DNA from 2 places in the Neisseria sp. P0006.S004 genome. Region 1 is predicted to be linked to the other one. Evidence: predicted binding sites of a transcription regulator. Region 1 holds the regulator's gene; the other holds the start of a gene.

What was found. Region 1 encodes sigma-54, which starts transcription at its own class of promoters, with help from an activator protein. Its sites were predicted from a motif close to CTGGCACGCTTCATGCTT; they were not measured.
Region 2: the regulator sigma-54 is predicted to act here: its motif matches at 2,357-2,374, upstream of ACTHR2_RS07300 (pilin).

The regions. Positions count from the first base shown of each region.
Region 1 covers NZ_JBQCUS010000002.1:380,148-387,980, forward strand. The annotation lists gene lptB (LPS export ABC transporter ATP-binding protein) at 1-280, shown strand, start outside; gene ACTHR2_RS04825 (energy transducer TonB) at 308-943, shown strand; gene rpoN (RNA polymerase factor sigma-54) at 1,102-2,457, shown strand; gene hpf (ribosome hibernation-promoting factor, HPF/YfiA family) at 2,507-2,821, shown strand; gene ACTHR2_RS04840 (AmpG family muropeptide MFS transporter) at 2,895-4,145, opposite strand; gene pgi (glucose-6-phosphate isomerase) at 4,379-6,019, opposite strand; gene ACTHR2_RS04850 (LacI family DNA-binding transcriptional regulator) at 6,278-7,321, shown strand; gene ACTHR2_RS04855 (MFS transporter) at 7,516-7,833, shown strand, end outside.
Region 2 covers NZ_JBQCUS010000004.1:66,465-74,297, reverse strand. The annotation lists gene glnD ([protein-PII] uridylyltransferase) at 1-1,747, shown strand, start outside; gene ACTHR2_RS07300 (pilin) at 2,539-3,003, shown strand; gene ACTHR2_RS07295 (pilin) at 3,096-3,569, shown strand; gene ACTHR2_RS07290 (Lrp/AsnC family transcriptional regulator) at 3,974-4,456, shown strand; gene ACTHR2_RS07285 (DUF1415 domain-containing protein) at 4,574-5,170, shown strand; gene ACTHR2_RS07280 (YbaN family protein) at 5,185-5,544, shown strand; gene ACTHR2_RS07275 (sodium:proton antiporter) at 5,984-7,402, shown strand; gene ACTHR2_RS07270 (Na(+)-translocating NADH-quinone reductase subunit A) at 7,740-7,833, shown strand, end outside.

The DNA of each region.
Region 1 (7,833 bases):
ACGCGTGCTGGCCATGCAGCCGCGTTTCATTTTGTTGGACGAACCTTTTGCCGGCGTTGACCCGATTGCCGTCATCGATATTCAGAAAATCATCGAGTTCCTCAAATCACGCGGTATCGGCGTATTGATTACCGACCACAACGTGCGCGAAACCCTCAGTATCTGCGACCGTGCCTACATCATCAGCGACGGTACGGTATTGGCTTCAGGCAAGCCGGATGATTTGGTCAACAATGAACAAGTCCGTTCGGTTTACTTGGGTGAAAATTTCAAATATTGAGTTTAGGCCGTCTGAAAAGGTGCATCTGTGTTGAAACGAATTTTTTTGTCTTCCTTTGCCGTTTTGGCAGCTACCACTGTGCATGCCATGCCCGAACAGTCATGGCAGGATATGGGTGTGCGCCAAGGCGTGATAGATAAAAATGGCAAGCCGATAACCGGTATCGTAACGGCGACAGCTATCGTGGATAAAGAAGGTAAGCTGGGAAAAAGCCTCCATTGGGAAGTGGATGCGCTGGAATTGTTGAAACTTGCTCAAGAAGTAGGTTTGCCAAAACAAGTCGAGCCTTATAAAGAGTGTACTTATAATCAGAAAACCCAACAAACGGATTGTAAGACACTGGAAAGCCTTAAAAAATTCAGATTCTTTTATACTGTGCCAAATGGATTCAAAGAAGAGATAAAGACGAAACCTGTCCAAGTTGCTTCCCCACCTTATCCACAGCTTTCTACAGAGAATGGCGAGGAAGGGACTGTGGTATTAAATGTCTTTATCAATATAGATGGCAAAGCATTTGTATGGGTAAAAAAGAGCAGTGGATACTCGCGTTTAGATGCTGCAGGACGAAAAGCGGTTTTGCAGACAAAATTTCAACCCGCTACCTATCGCGGGAAGCCTGTTGCCATGTTTTTTACTCGACGTATTGCGTTTATTTTAAATTAGAAAATATCTCTACTGTCGAATAATTCATTTATCGGTTGATAAAAGAATAATATATTGAAATAATCATCCAATATATAAACAATATATCCGATACTTTCAGACGGCCCATCAGATACAGGCCGTCTGAAATCCATAAAGCACATTTACTATCAAACATTATGTCTTCACTCGTCCTTAAACTCAAACAGACCCAGCAGCTCAACCAGCGGCTGCAGCAGTCTTTGCGCATCTTGCAGATGTCGGGTCTTGAGCTTGAGCGCGAAGTGGAAGACTGGTTGTCAGACAATCCTCTGCTTGAGCGTCCGGAAACCGATGAGTTTGCCGATAGCGGGCTCAACCGTGCGGTAACCATGCCGCGCGCAGGTCAGCAGTTGAGTGGCGACGATGCCGAAGATATTTGGAGCAACATCGCCGAAGAAGAGGATTTCAAACACTATTTGCATGCCCAAGTGTGCGAGCATCCGCTCTCGCAAGTGGAAGCGGCCTATGTTCACGTCTTGATTGATTTTTTGGACGAACAAGGCTACCTCACCGACAGCCTCGAAGAAATTATCGACCACACGCCGTTGGAATGGATGCTGGACGAAGAAGCCCTGCAAAACGCGCTGGATGTATTGCAAACCTTTGAGCCGCCCGGCGTGGCGGCGGCGGATTTGACCGAGTCGCTTATGTTGCAATTAATGCGTTTGCCGGCTTCTCCTGCCCGACAAATGGCCGCGCATTTGGTGCAAAGTTCGCTTCAAGACTTAGGCAAAAACCGCAAACAAAACGTTCTGCGTTTCCGCAAACTTTATCCCGATACCGACAGCAAAACCATAGAAGCCGCGCTCGATATGATTGCCGGGCTCAATCCCTATCCAGCCTACGGCTTCGCCTCTGCCACGCCTACGCCTTATATTCAGCCTGACGTTTGGGTCAAAGAGGGCAAGGACGGCTGGGAAGTCATCAGCAACGAAGCGGCTTGGCCGAAGCTGCAGCTCAATCAGGAATATTGCGACCTGATGAAATCAGAGGAAGAGGGCGCACCGGAGTGGAAGGAAAAAATCAACGAAGCCAAGCAGCGCATTGATTCTTTGGAGCTGCGTAAAAGCACTGTCCTCCGCCTTGCCGAGTATATCGTCAAAAATCAGGAAGATTTTTTCATCTTCGGAGAAATCGGCCTGTCTCCCATGCTGATGAAAGATGCCGCCGCCGAATTGGGTTTGGCGGAAAGTACCATCTCGCGTGCCGCCAATCAGAAATATTTGTCTTGCCCGCGCGGCCTGTTTGCGTTACGCTATTTCTTCACACAGGCAGTCAATGCCGATGATGATGGCGAAGGGTTCAGCCAAGGCGCAATCAAAGCCGTATTGAGCCAGTTGATTGAAAGTGAAGACAGCAGCAAACCCTATTCGGACGAGACCCTCGTCAAATTATTAAAACAACGCGGCATTGAAATTGCCAGACGTACAGTTGCTAAATATAGAGAATCATTAGACATCCCACCGGCACACAAACGAAAATTTACCGAGTAGATATATTCCGATCCGTTTTGACGGACTAACCAACCGAAGGAGCTGTATCATGAATCTGAAAATCACCGGTCTGAATTTTGATGTTACCGAAGCCATCAAAAACTACGTTTCCGACAAGTTGGCACGAATCAGTCGCCACGCCGACAACATCATTTCCGTGACCATCACGCTCTCGGTGGAAAAAGTCAGCCAGAAAGCCGAAGCCGATGTGCATTTGGCAGGCAAAGATTTGCACGTTGAAGCGATTGAACAGGATATGTATGCCGCGATTGATGTTTTGATGGACAAACTCGACCGCGCTGTTTTGAAACATAAAGAAAAAAGCGGCGATGTCCGCAGTACTGTCAAACCTGCTGCCGAATAAAGTTTTTGTATGATAAAGGCCGTCTGAATATTCAGACGGCCTTTTGTTTTGCTAGATGTTTTAGACTGGCAATCTAGTTACTCACTTTTTCACCATTCCACGGTGCCACTTTAAACAGCAGCAACATGCCCGGTATGCCCAAAGCGAAACACAGCCAGTAGAAATTGAAGTAGCCCATCGCTTCAATCAGATAGCCTGCCGAAGCATTGATAAATGTACGTGGAACGGCTGACAGGCTGGTAAAGAGGGCTAATTGTGTGGCCGTAAATGCAGGATTGGTTTCACGAGCCATGTAGGCAACAAACGCCGCTGTACCCAGACCTACGCCCGCTGCTTCTGCCCCAATCACGGCCGCAAGCATCATTTGCTCTGTCAGTGTGATGGTTTCAAACTTGCCAAAATTTGCCAACCAAGCAAAGCCTAGAATAGTAACCCATTGCGCCACGCCGAAAATCCACAAAGCTCTATTGATACCGAGCTTTATCATCCAAATACCGCCTACAATACCGGCAATGACAGCAGGCCATAAACCGGCATTTTTGGCGATGAGGCCGATGTCGGTTTTGCTGAAGCCTATGTCCAGATAAAAAGGTGTAGCCAAAGAAGTGGCCATGCTGTCGCCCAGTTTGTAGAGAAAGATAAACAGCAATACCAATATGGCCTGTTTGATTCCTTTGCGGGAGAAGAACTCACTGAAAGGGTCAGAGACTGTTTGGGCAAATGTACGCGACACAGATGGTGGAATGTCAGGCTCTTTAGCTAAAAACAAGGTCATCAGCAGACCGGGCAGCATAAATAGTGCAGTAATGATGAATACGTTGTGCCAAGGCATCAAGTCGGCCAAAATCAAGCTGAGCGATCCGGGTACCAAAGCGGCGATACGGTAGGCGTTGACGTGGATAGAGTTGCCTAAGCCTAATTCTTCATCTGACAAAATTTCGCGGCGAAATGCATCCAATACAATATCTTGGCTGGCAGAGAAAAAAGCGACCACCAACGATAAGCCCATAATTACATATAAATGCTGAGCAGGATTTAGGAAGGCATAAATGAGCAAGGTCAGCAGCAAACCAATTTGCGTAACCAGCATCCAACCGCGTCGCCGTCCTAAAAAAGGTAATCTGACCAAATCAATGACGGGAGACCAGATAAATTTCCAAGTGAAAGGCAGCCCGATAAGTGCCATCAGGCCGATGGTTTTCAAATCGACATGTTCGCTGCGCAACCATGCCGGAATCAGGTTGATCAGAAAATAAAGCGGCAACCCCGAAGTGAAGCCTGTGAAAATGCAGATCAGCATTTTGCGCGAGAAAATTCGCTGCATAGTGCTGGTTTGGGGTGCGTTGGTCATAGTGGAATCAATAAAAAAGAAAAGGGATATTGTAGCAAAGATGGGGGATATGGCGAATGAACTTCTGCTATCTTTATTGAATAATAAAAGGCCGTCTGAAACTTTGACAAATTAAGTTTCAGACGGCCTTTTGTTGGAACAAGCCGATAGGTTTTTGAAATGTCCGTAAGACAGGCAGATATGTTTGTTTTACGGATATTTTATTTTCAGACGGCCTTCGATGCTGCGTTGCAGTTGCGGTAGAAGGCAATCAGACCGTTGGTGGAGCTGTCGTGTGCCGGGGTGCCGCGTTCGAGTTCGGGTTCGATGGTTTTGGCCAGCTCTTTACCGTATTCCACGCCCCATTGGTCGAAGGGGTTGATACGCCAAATTACGCCCTGAACGAAGGTGCGGTGTTCGTAGGCTGCCATCAGCATGCCGAGGTTGAAAGGTGTCAGGCTGTCGATGAGCAAGCTGTTACTCGGACGGTTGCCGGGGAATTCTTTTTGCGGCGCAAGACGGTCGCGTTCGTCTTGGGGCAGTGCGGCCAATTCGACTTGTACTTCGTCTAAGGTCTTGCCTTTCATCAGCGCTTCGGCTTGGGCGAAGGCATTGGCAACAGTAAAGCGGTGTTGGCGGTGGTTGCCGTAGATTGTGGTCATGGGGACGATGAAATCAACGGGAATCAGACGCGTACCTTGGTGCAGAAGCTGGAAGTAGGCATGTTGGCAGTTGACGCCTTCATCGCCGAAGACAATGCCGCCGGTGGTGCAGGAAACGGGTTGGCCGTCTGAAGTACGCTGTTTGCCGAGGCTTTCCATATCGAGCTGGTTGAGCCATGGGGTAAAGAGGCGCATATTGTGGCTGTATGGGACAACGGTTTGGCCGTCTGAATGTTGGAAGTTGTTGTACCAAACATTGATGAGTGCCATCAGGACGGGAATGTTGCGGCGGAATGGGGCCTCGAAGAAATGGGTGTCCATCGCGTGTGCACCGGCCAGCATTTTGCGGAATGCTTTTTCGCCGACTGCAACCATCAGCGGCAGGCCGATAGGCGACCAGACGGAATAGCGGCCGCCGACCCAGTCGGACATAGCAAAGACTTTGTCGGGGGAGATACCGAAATTTTGGGCTACGGCCACATCGGCGGAAATGGCGCAGAAGTGGCGGTAGATGCCGGAATCAGGCAAACCTGCATCACGGTACCAAGTACGCGCCGCATAGGCATTGAGCAGGGTTTCCGGTGTGCGGAATGATTTACTGGCAATGCTGAATACGGTGGTTTCGGGGTTGAGACCGAGAAGGGTTTGGGTCAGGTCGGCATCATCGGAGTTGCTGACAAAGTGGACGCGGATGTTCTGCCAATAGGGTTGCAGCGCCTGTGTGGCCATGCGCGGGCCTAAATCGGAGCCGCCGATGCCGATGTGAACCAGGTCGGTAATCGGTTTGCCGGTAATGCCTGCGTGGGTGCCGTCTAAAAGTTGGCGTGCGAACTCGAGTGCGCGGTTGAGTTCGTGATGAACATTGGGCACGATGTTTTCGCCGTCAACGTAAACAGGTTTGGCATTGGCAGGCAGGCGCAGAGCAGTGTGGAGAACGGCGCGGTGTTCGCTGGTGTTGATTTTTTCACCGCTGCTCATGGCCTGCATATATTGTGGCAAATCGGCTGCTTCGGCCAGTTGGCACAATAAATCAAGGGTATTTTCATCCAGACGGTTTTTGCTGTAATCAAATAACAAACCGTGCAGAATTTCGTGCATATTGTTGAAACGTTCGGCATCTGCAGCGAAACGTTCGCGCAGGGTAACGTGTTGCGTATCGGCATGATGGGCTTCCAAGGCCTGCCATGCGTCTGAGTATGCGGTCATCTCGTTTCCTTAGTATGTAACGGTAAAATAAGCAGGATAGATAGGTATTTCCTGCTTTTTTGTAGTGGCTTGTAGTTTAACAAATTTGAACAGGTTTTGGGAGGTGGCGGGGGTGTTTTTGTTTAAGAAATGTATGCAAAATGAAAAAGAAATGATTGATTATCATCAAGTTTCTGTAAAAAAAAGGGGTATGACACCGATGTCTGCTGTGTTATCCTATGTAACATTATTGAAATCTTGTCGGGACGGGTCCGTAAGATGGCTACAATTTATGATGTCGCTGCTTATGCCGGGGTATCTCCCAAGACGGTCAGCCGGGTGATTAACGGCGATGCGCCGGTCAGTGATAAAACCCGTTCTAAAGTAGAAACAGCGATTGCTGCTTTGGGCTATATCCCGTCTTCTGCGGCGCGGATTATGCGGTCACACCGTTCCGGCTTGGTCGGTCTGATTACCGGCGCCATTTCGCGGACAGGCGAGAATACGGGCGGACACGGCATACCGGATATGTTCTTGATTAAGGGCATTCAGCAGCAGATTCGTGCACAAGGCAAGATTTTGATGATTGCCGACATCGACAACAAGCCAGGGCAGCCCGGTCAGATGGAGCCGCTGATCCGTACCTTTATGGAGCATCGTGCCGAGGGGATTTTATATGTGGCCGGTTTCCATCAGGAAGTATTGCTGCCGGAAGTGCCCAACCGTTGCCCGATGGTGTTGGTCAACTGTTTCGATTTGGCAGGTACGCCGTCGGTTTTGCCGGACGATGAAGCAGGGCAGTATGGCTTGGTGCGCCGGATTATCCAAAGCGGACACAAACGGATTGCTTATGTGACTTTGCAGCCGGGCGTAGAAGCAACGAGATTGAGATTGGCCGGATACCGCCGGGCTTTGGCGGATGCGGATATTGTCTTCGATCCTGATTTGGTGCAAACTGGTTATCCTGACTTCAGCAATGACAGCGGATCTTTGATTTCGGCTATTTTGAAACTGTTGTCTTTGACGCTTCCGCCGACGGTCATTTGCTGCGGTAACGATGAAATGGCAGTACGCGTGTACGGGATTTTGAGGACGCGCGGCGTGCGGGTTCCCGAGCAAGTTTCGGTTGCCGGCTATGATAACCACAGCGCGATTGCGGAGACGCTGTTTCCGCCGTTGACCAGTACCGAGCTGCCTTATCTGCGCATGGGCGCGATGGCGGCGGATTTGCTGTTTCAATACATTGAACACCCGACCGGCTCGGTTCAGTCAGTCAAGGTCGTTGGGGAAACCATCTGGCGTCAGTCTGTGATTAATAAATAGTTTCAGACGGCCTGAAAATAAGCTTTAAACAACGCAAACACACATCAAAATAAGATTATGTAAACGGTCAAAATAAAGGCCGTCTGAAAACAGGATTGCCTCATTAAAAAGGCGGCCCAATACAATAAAAGCGTCATACCGCTGAAATTGGAGTTTGTTGTTTCCATAGTTTATTATCCAGGAGTAGCCTTACTATGAAAATCTCCCCACAAGTGGCGATGACACTTCGCCAGATTATGCTGATGAACTTCGGTTTCTTCGGTATTCAATATAGCTTCGGGTTGCAGCAAACTGCGATTAACCCGATTTTCAGCTTTCTTCATGCCGATCCGAGCCAATTGCCGATTTTGAATATGGCAGGCCCGATTACCGGTTTGCTGGTGCAGCCGATGATTGGTGCGATGAGTGACCGCACTTGGGTGCCCGGATTGGGCCGCCGCCGTCCGTATTTCTTGATTGGCGCCATTGGTTGCAGTCTCTGTCTCTTTATCTATCCGCACGTTACCGCCTTG
Region 2 (7,833 bases), on a different contig from region 1:
ACCCGACATCCGCGGCAGAAGCGAAGCCCTGATGCACACCTTCTACCGCGCCACCAAAGCCATCAAACAACTCAACGGCATCCTCATTCCGGTTCTCAAAAACCATCAAACCTCCAGCCGTCCCCAACATATCCATCCTATCGACAGCCGCTACAAACGCATCGGCCACCAAATCGCCGCCAGCGACCTTGCCCTGTTCGAACAAAATCCCGAACACATCTTCACCATCATCCAAACCATGCAGGAGCAAAACATCACCACCATCGAGCCGCAAACCCTGCGCGCATGGTGGGCGGCTACACGAAAAATCAATACCCGTTTCACCCAAAATCCAGAAAACCGCCGCCGCTTTATCCAATTCTTCAAACACGGCACCGGCCTTACCCAAACCCTCCGTTTTCTCAACCTCTACGGCGTACTTGGCCGCTATCTCCCCGCATGGGAAAAAATCACCGGCCTGCTCCAACACGACCTCTTCCATATTTACCCCGTAGACGACCATATCCTGACCGTCGTCCGCAATATGCGCCGTCTCGCCATCGAAACCCACAGCCACGAAATGCCCGAGGCCAGCGCCATCATGCAGGCCTACCCACGACCGCATGTCCTCTACACCGCCGCCCTGCTGCACGACATCGCCAAAGGCCGTGGCGGCGATCACGCCAAAGAAGGCATCAAAGACGCACAACAATTCGCCGCCAACCACTACTACACCGAAGAAGAAAGCCACCTCCTCGCATGGCTGGTTGAAAACCACCTGCTCATGTCCACCGTTGCCCAAAAAGAAGACATCCAAGATCCCCATGTCCTCCAAGCCTTTTGCCGCCGTATTCCCACACGCGAATACCTCGACGCACTCTATCTGCTTACCATTGCCGACATCCGCGGCACCAACCCCAAACTTTGGAACACATGGCGCGCCAGCCTGCTCCAAACCCTCTACCACAGCACCGCCGCCGTTTTAAACAGCAAACACCACGATCCCGAACGCCTCCCAAACCGACGCGAACAAGCCTCGACCGATCAGCTCACACGCGCGGCCGTTCCCCTCAAAAACCAACAAAAACTCCGCCGCATCCTCGGCAGCGCATACTACGTCCGCCATCAGACACGGGAAATCCTCTGGCACACCGCAAACCTCGCCTACGACACCCAAAGTCCGGCCGTCCGCAGCCGCATCCTTCCCCAAAGCAACAGCCTTCAAGTCATGGTGTTCATGCCCAATGGCGACCGCCTCTTCGCACGCCTCTGCCGCATCTTCAGCAGCCACCGCTTCGACATCCAAGCCGCCCGCGCCTTCATTACCGAGCACGACTACATCCTCGACACCTTTATCCTGCAACTTCCCGACAATCTCCCGCCCGAAGAATATCCCGACCGCCAAAGCGCACTCGAAGCCGAACTCAACAGCTTCATCCACGGCAACACCACCGTCCAAAAACAAAGCGGCCGCCCGCACATCAGCCGCCGCATCCGCCACATCCCCATCCCTCCTACCGTAATCATCACCCCCGAAGAAGATTATCCCGGCTGGCACACCATAGACATCACCGCCGTCAACCGCCCCCACCTTCTCGCCGACATCGCCGAGACCTTCTTCGCACACAACATCAGCCTGCGCTACGCCAAAATCACCACCTTGGATCAGCGCATTGAGGACAGCTTCATCACCTACAGCCCATCCCTACAAGACCCGCAAACCCAAAACACCCTAAAACAGGCATTGATCGAAGTCTTGACTCCATAAAGGCCGTCTGAACATCTTAAAAACATAGGGTGAGCATTTTTTACTCACCCTAATCACATCCAAATATATAAACATCCTGAATATACCCTTCTCAAACACTCAAGAAATCCAAAGCCTTAAAATTCGAAACCAAAACTTCCTTCTGACATAAAACTACATTCAAAAATCATAACCCATATGAATATAATTCTAATAAAAATTTTCATTCACCTATTACACCAAACCCTCTTTAAAAATCCTTCCTTCCAAATCTTTTCCTCATCCATATTCAAACAAAATACGCATACAAAATAAAACCTATAAAAAACAAAAAAATAAAATCACAAAATATTAAACTCACCGATTAATCCAAAAAATCACCGCCTATCTAAACCAATTAACATATTATTGAACAAGCTTAATTTCTGACAAAAAACGTCACACACCCAAACTTGCCTCCTTTCCCTGTCACAAAAAACACAAAACTGACAAAAAACGTCAACCACCCAAATTCCCTAAAATCCTGAAACTTTCAAACAAAACCTCATAAAACTTAAAAATTAAAAAATAATCCCAATAAAAACAATAAACAAAAAATAAAAAATAAATTTTTTAATCAGTTTTGCGCACTTGGCACACCGACTGCTTGAAACAACACGTCCGATAAGGCCCAAGCCTCAAAGCAGCAAGCCCGACGGAAGCTGTATATTCCTTCTTACTTTATGGTTTACTCATAATACAAAGTGCCAAGCACATTACGGACTTTTTACTTAAACATAATTATTCACACTTTCAAACTGGAGTTTTAATCAATGAAAGCAATCCAAAAAGGTTTCACCCTGATCGAATTGATGATCGTAATCGCCATCTTGGGCATCTTGGCCGTAATCGCTCTGCCTGCATACCAAGACTACACCATCCGCGCCAAAGTATCTGAAGGCTTGGGTCTCGCAGCTCCTGCAAAATTAGCTGTGGTTGAAACTGCCGCAGCACTCGGTGGTTTGGATAAAGTTAATGCTAATAATGCTGATAATAGTGGTTATAAATTCGTAGAAACCAAGTACGTTAAAAGCATTACTATTGGAGAGAAGGGTGTAATTAAAGTTATAACTAAAGATACTGGAGCAAAAGAAAATCCTGAATTTACTCTGACCCCAAGCCAAGCTTCAGGTAATATTGAAGCACCAATCGAGTGGGCATGCACTAAAGATAAAGGTGAAGAGAAACATTTGCCTGCTAACTGCCGAACTGCTACTCCTGCTCCTAAGAAGCCATAATTTTTACATAAACAGCACATTTCAGATAAAAGCAAATCCCATAAGGCATTTATGGGATTTGCTTTATAAAAATAAGAAAACGATACGCTCAAATGAATACCCCATTTCAAGCCCAAAAAGGTTTTACCCTGATTGAGCTGATGATAGTGATCGCCATCCTCGGTATTCTGGTTGTTGTCGCCGTGCCTACCTATCAAAACTATATCGGCAGGGCGCAAGCCTCTGAAGCACTATACCTTGCCGATGACCTGAAAACCGAAATCAGCATTGCCTCAGCGGTAAATAACCGCCTGCCCAATGCAGAGGATGTCAGCAAACAAGGCGCAATCGGCGTTACCGCTCAACGCATCGGCGGCACATACATCCAAAACGGTGGCGTAACTGTAGAAGCAGATACAGGAAAAATCAGCATTCCTTTCGATAAAGGCCAAAACAAAGGCAAAGTCCTGACCCTGACCCCTTATCGAATTAATAACGATTCGACTTGGTTGCTCAACTGGCAATGCGGCGGAACACTGGATCCGATGATGGTTCCCGCCATGTGCCGTGACAACTCACACGGATAACGGCCAAGCCATACACCTTAAGAAAAACACAAAAATACATTGCGAAGAAAACACCCCAAACAAAGCCAAATACAAACGCGGAAAACGAATCAAAGCAAAAGAACAAAACTCTCCAAAACAAGGTCATTAAGAGCCTGAATAAACACATTACGAAAATAAATGCCGTCTGAAATTCATTTTCAGACGGCCTCTTTATATTTAATCCTAATCCGACAGGAAAGTTTTAACCTGATTGGTTCAGACGGCCTTCATCTTTTCACCACTACATAAAACAAATTCGCAACACTCCTGATAAGACAATTTGTCGCCCATCTGAACTCAATATATAATTTAACCATACAAGTCTTTATTTTTAAGCATTTTTCATTTTCAAAACATACATTGTATACACTGGGAGAACCATCATGCCTCATCTGAACTTGGATAAAACGGATTTAAAGATTCTGCAGGTTTTGCAGGAAAATGGGCGGTTGAGCAATGTTGAGCTTTCTGAAAAGGTAGCGCTCTCCCCTTCTCCCTGCCTACGCCGTCTCAAACAGCTTGAAGATGCGGGCATCATTCAAAAATACGCCGCCCAGCTTTCTCCCGTATCTTTGGGCTTGGGTTTGCAGGCTTTTATCCGTGTATCGATTAGCAAGGCAAAAGATGCGCGCGAGGATTTTTCCGAATCTGTCCGCGCTTGGCCGGAAGTATTGAGCTGCTTTGCATTAACGGGTGAAACCGACTATCTGCTCCATGCCTTTTTTACCGATATGAACGCGTTTTCCCATTTTGTTTTGGACACGCTGCTTTCGCACCACGGCGTGCAAGATGCGCAATCGAGTTTTGTGTTGAAAGAAATTAAAAACACGACCGCTCTGCCTTTGGTTCATTTGGTTCAGGATTAATGATTTGAAACTGATAAAGGCCGTCTGTTGTTCAGACGGCCTTTTAAATTCCAATGGTTTGCTTTCATGTCCATACACTTGTATACTTTTTAAGAATAATTCACATAAGCTTTTACTATGACAGACACCACCCATCTCGATATCGATACTGTTTCAGAACATACCAAACAATGGCTGGAAAAAGCCGTTATCGGCCTGAATCTCTGCCCGTTTGCCAAAGCGCCGCACGTTAAAAACCTGGTTCGCGTCGTTGTCAGCGAAGCCCGTCATTTGGACGGTTTCCTTGAGGACTTGGATCGTGAATTGCAGCTTCTGGGCAATACGCCCACTTCGGAATTGGAAACCACTTTACTGCTTCATCCGACGCTATTCCCTGATTTTGAAACCTTCAACCAAATGCTGGAGATTGCCGACGATGCCGTTGTAGAAAACGAATTGGAAGGCATTGTCCAAATTGCGCCGTTCCATCCCAATTTCCAATTTGAAGGCACTGAGGCCGACGACATCAGCAACTACACCAATCGTTCGCCCTATCCGACTTTGCACTTGATTCGTGAAGACAGTATTGCCAAAGCGGCTGAAGCATTTCCCGATGCCTCGGCAATTTTTGACCGCAATATCGCGCTGCTGGAAAAAATGGGGCACGAAGGCTGGAATAAATTAGACATTCCGCGTTGTCCATTTCCACATCACAAGCCGTCTGAAAACAAATAATTGGTGATGGGAAGATGGTTCGCTATTTATTGATTTTTTGCGGCGCATTGTCGCTCGTCTTGGGCATTATCGGCATTTTCCTGCCATTGCTGCCGACTACACCTTTCATTTTATTGACCGCCGCCTGCTGGGCAAAGGCTTCGCCGCGCTTTCACAATTGGCTCTATCATCACCGCTATTTCGGCCCCATCATACAAAACTGGGAAAACAACGGCGCCGTGCCGCGCAAGGCAAAATTCTTCGCCATTAGCATGATGACTGTTTCTTGCCTGTTTATGTTTTGGCAATTTCCGGAACGCTGGTGGATTGGTGCCGTATCATCAATCTTCTGCAGCTGCGTGGCCGTGTGGATGTGGCTGCGGCCAGAAGCATAAATAAAACAGGTAGGCATTTTTGCTTACCTGTTTTTGTTTTTATACCCAATTTATCCGTCAAAACAATCAGTAACACCTAAATTACCCTATTCAACCCTCATTTTCAGACGGCCTCCATTTATTCAATCAAATGTAAATTTTAGCTAAAATTAATTCAAAGTATTTTTTCGATAGCATTATTTCCGATATTTCAAACTCCTGTTTCAAAACCATTTTTTTACTACCTCCAACTACTCTACTCATTTTGATTCCTTTATTTGTATCAACATTTCTTTTGATTCCAACACCCTAAACCGTCCCTTAACACTTGCTTTGCGTTATACTTTCCCCTGACACAACCGCGCAGTTCGTCTGGATATTTTCAGACGGCCTGAATATTTCACCGCCGTGCTTTCTCGACGAAGTTTCTAACGGCGCAACAGAATAAAAAGGAAATACTATGCGCTCTCTCTCATTTTTACTGCTTCTTGCCGCCTTTCCTGCTGCGGCATCCGATTTTGACGGCTCATCCGCAAGCCTGCTTTGGGGTCTGCCGTTTGCACTGATTCTCTTATCCATTGCACTTGGACCTCTGTTTTTCTCCCGTATTTGGCACCACCACTTTGGCAAAATTACAGCGTTTTGGACGCTGCTGTTTTTGACGCCGTTTATCGTAACCTTTGGTTTCGGAGCTGGCGTACATACCGTTGCCCATGCGTTGGTTGAAGAATATATCCCCTTTATCCTGCTGCTTTTGGCGCTCTATACCATTTCAGGCGGTATTTTTGTCAGCGGCGATTTGCACGGCTCGCCTAAATTGAACACAACCCTGTTGGCAGTCGGTACGGCTTTGTCTTCCATCATGGGGACGACAGGCGCGGCAATGTTGATGATTCGTCCGCTTTTGAAAGCCAATCATAAACGCCATTACCGCGTTCACATTGTGATTTTCTTCATTTTCTTGGTAGCGAATATCGGCGGCGGTCTGACTCCTTTAGGCGACCCTCCTCTGTTCTTAGGATTCCTGAAAGGCGTAGATTTCATGTGGACGGTCAAACACATGCTGATGCCTGTATTGATTAGTTCTGTGGTTTTGCTGGCCGTTTTCTACATCATCGACAGCCGACACTTCAACCGCGAACAAAGCGAACACCTTGCTCCCGCTCCTTCCGATAAAGAAGAAAAAGTCAAAATTTACGGCAAATGGAATTTCCTGTTACTGGCCGGTGTTGTCGGCGCGGTTTTGCTATCCGGTTTGTGGAAACCAAATCATCCGGGCTTTGAAATCTTGGACAGCCATTATGCCTTGCAAAACCTGATGCGCGATGGCATTTTGCTGGCTTTGACCGCCGTATCTTGGATTATCACGCCCAAACAGGTCCGCGCAGGCAATGAGTTCAACTTCGAGCCGATTGCCGAAGTGGGCAAACTGTTTTTGGGTATTTTCATTACCATTTCGCCTGTTTTGGCGATTTTGAAAGCCGGCGAAACAGGTGCATTGGCTTCCGTTGTTTCTTTGGTTCACGACGCAGCAGGCAATCCGATTAATGTGATGTATTTCTGGATGAGCGGCATTTTGTCGGCATTCTTGGATAACGCGCCGACTTATTTGGTGTTCTTCAATATGGCCGGTGGCGATGCCCAAGCCTTGATGACAGGCCACCTGTTCCATTCATTGCTGGCAGTATCCATGGGTTCCGTATTTATGGGCGCGCTCACTTATATCGGTAATGCGCCGAACTTCATGGTCAAAGCCATTGCCGAACAACGCGGCGTACCAATGCCTTCCTTCTTCGGCTATATGGCATGGTCGGTGATTGTATTGGTACCGCTGTTTGCCCTGCATACGATGATTTTCTTCGTTTGGCAGCTCTTTTAAACTTAGAGGCCGTCTGAAATTCAGACGGCCTTTTATTTTCAGCTATACCATCAAATATAGCGTTTAAATATCAATCAATTAAAAATTATTTCCCTTAACACTCGATTACACATCCCTACTTTTTTCCCACTTTTCCCGTAAAAATAAGCGTAAAACTGACATAAAGCAGCCTATACCTGATAAAATCTAAAGCTTTGTTGTTTGCGTTTATTCGTTGTTTTTATAGCAAACCTCTGCTTTTTTCAGACAGCCCATCCTTTGTTTCAAAGCATTACATGCCGTCTGAAAAAACAATCCGACATCCGAATCTCAACCCACCAAAAAGTAACGCATCCTTATGATTAAGATAAAAAAAGGCTTAGACCTGCCTATCGCAGGCAGACCGGAGCAAGTCATTTATGACGGCCCGGCCATTACCGAAGTCGCGTTGC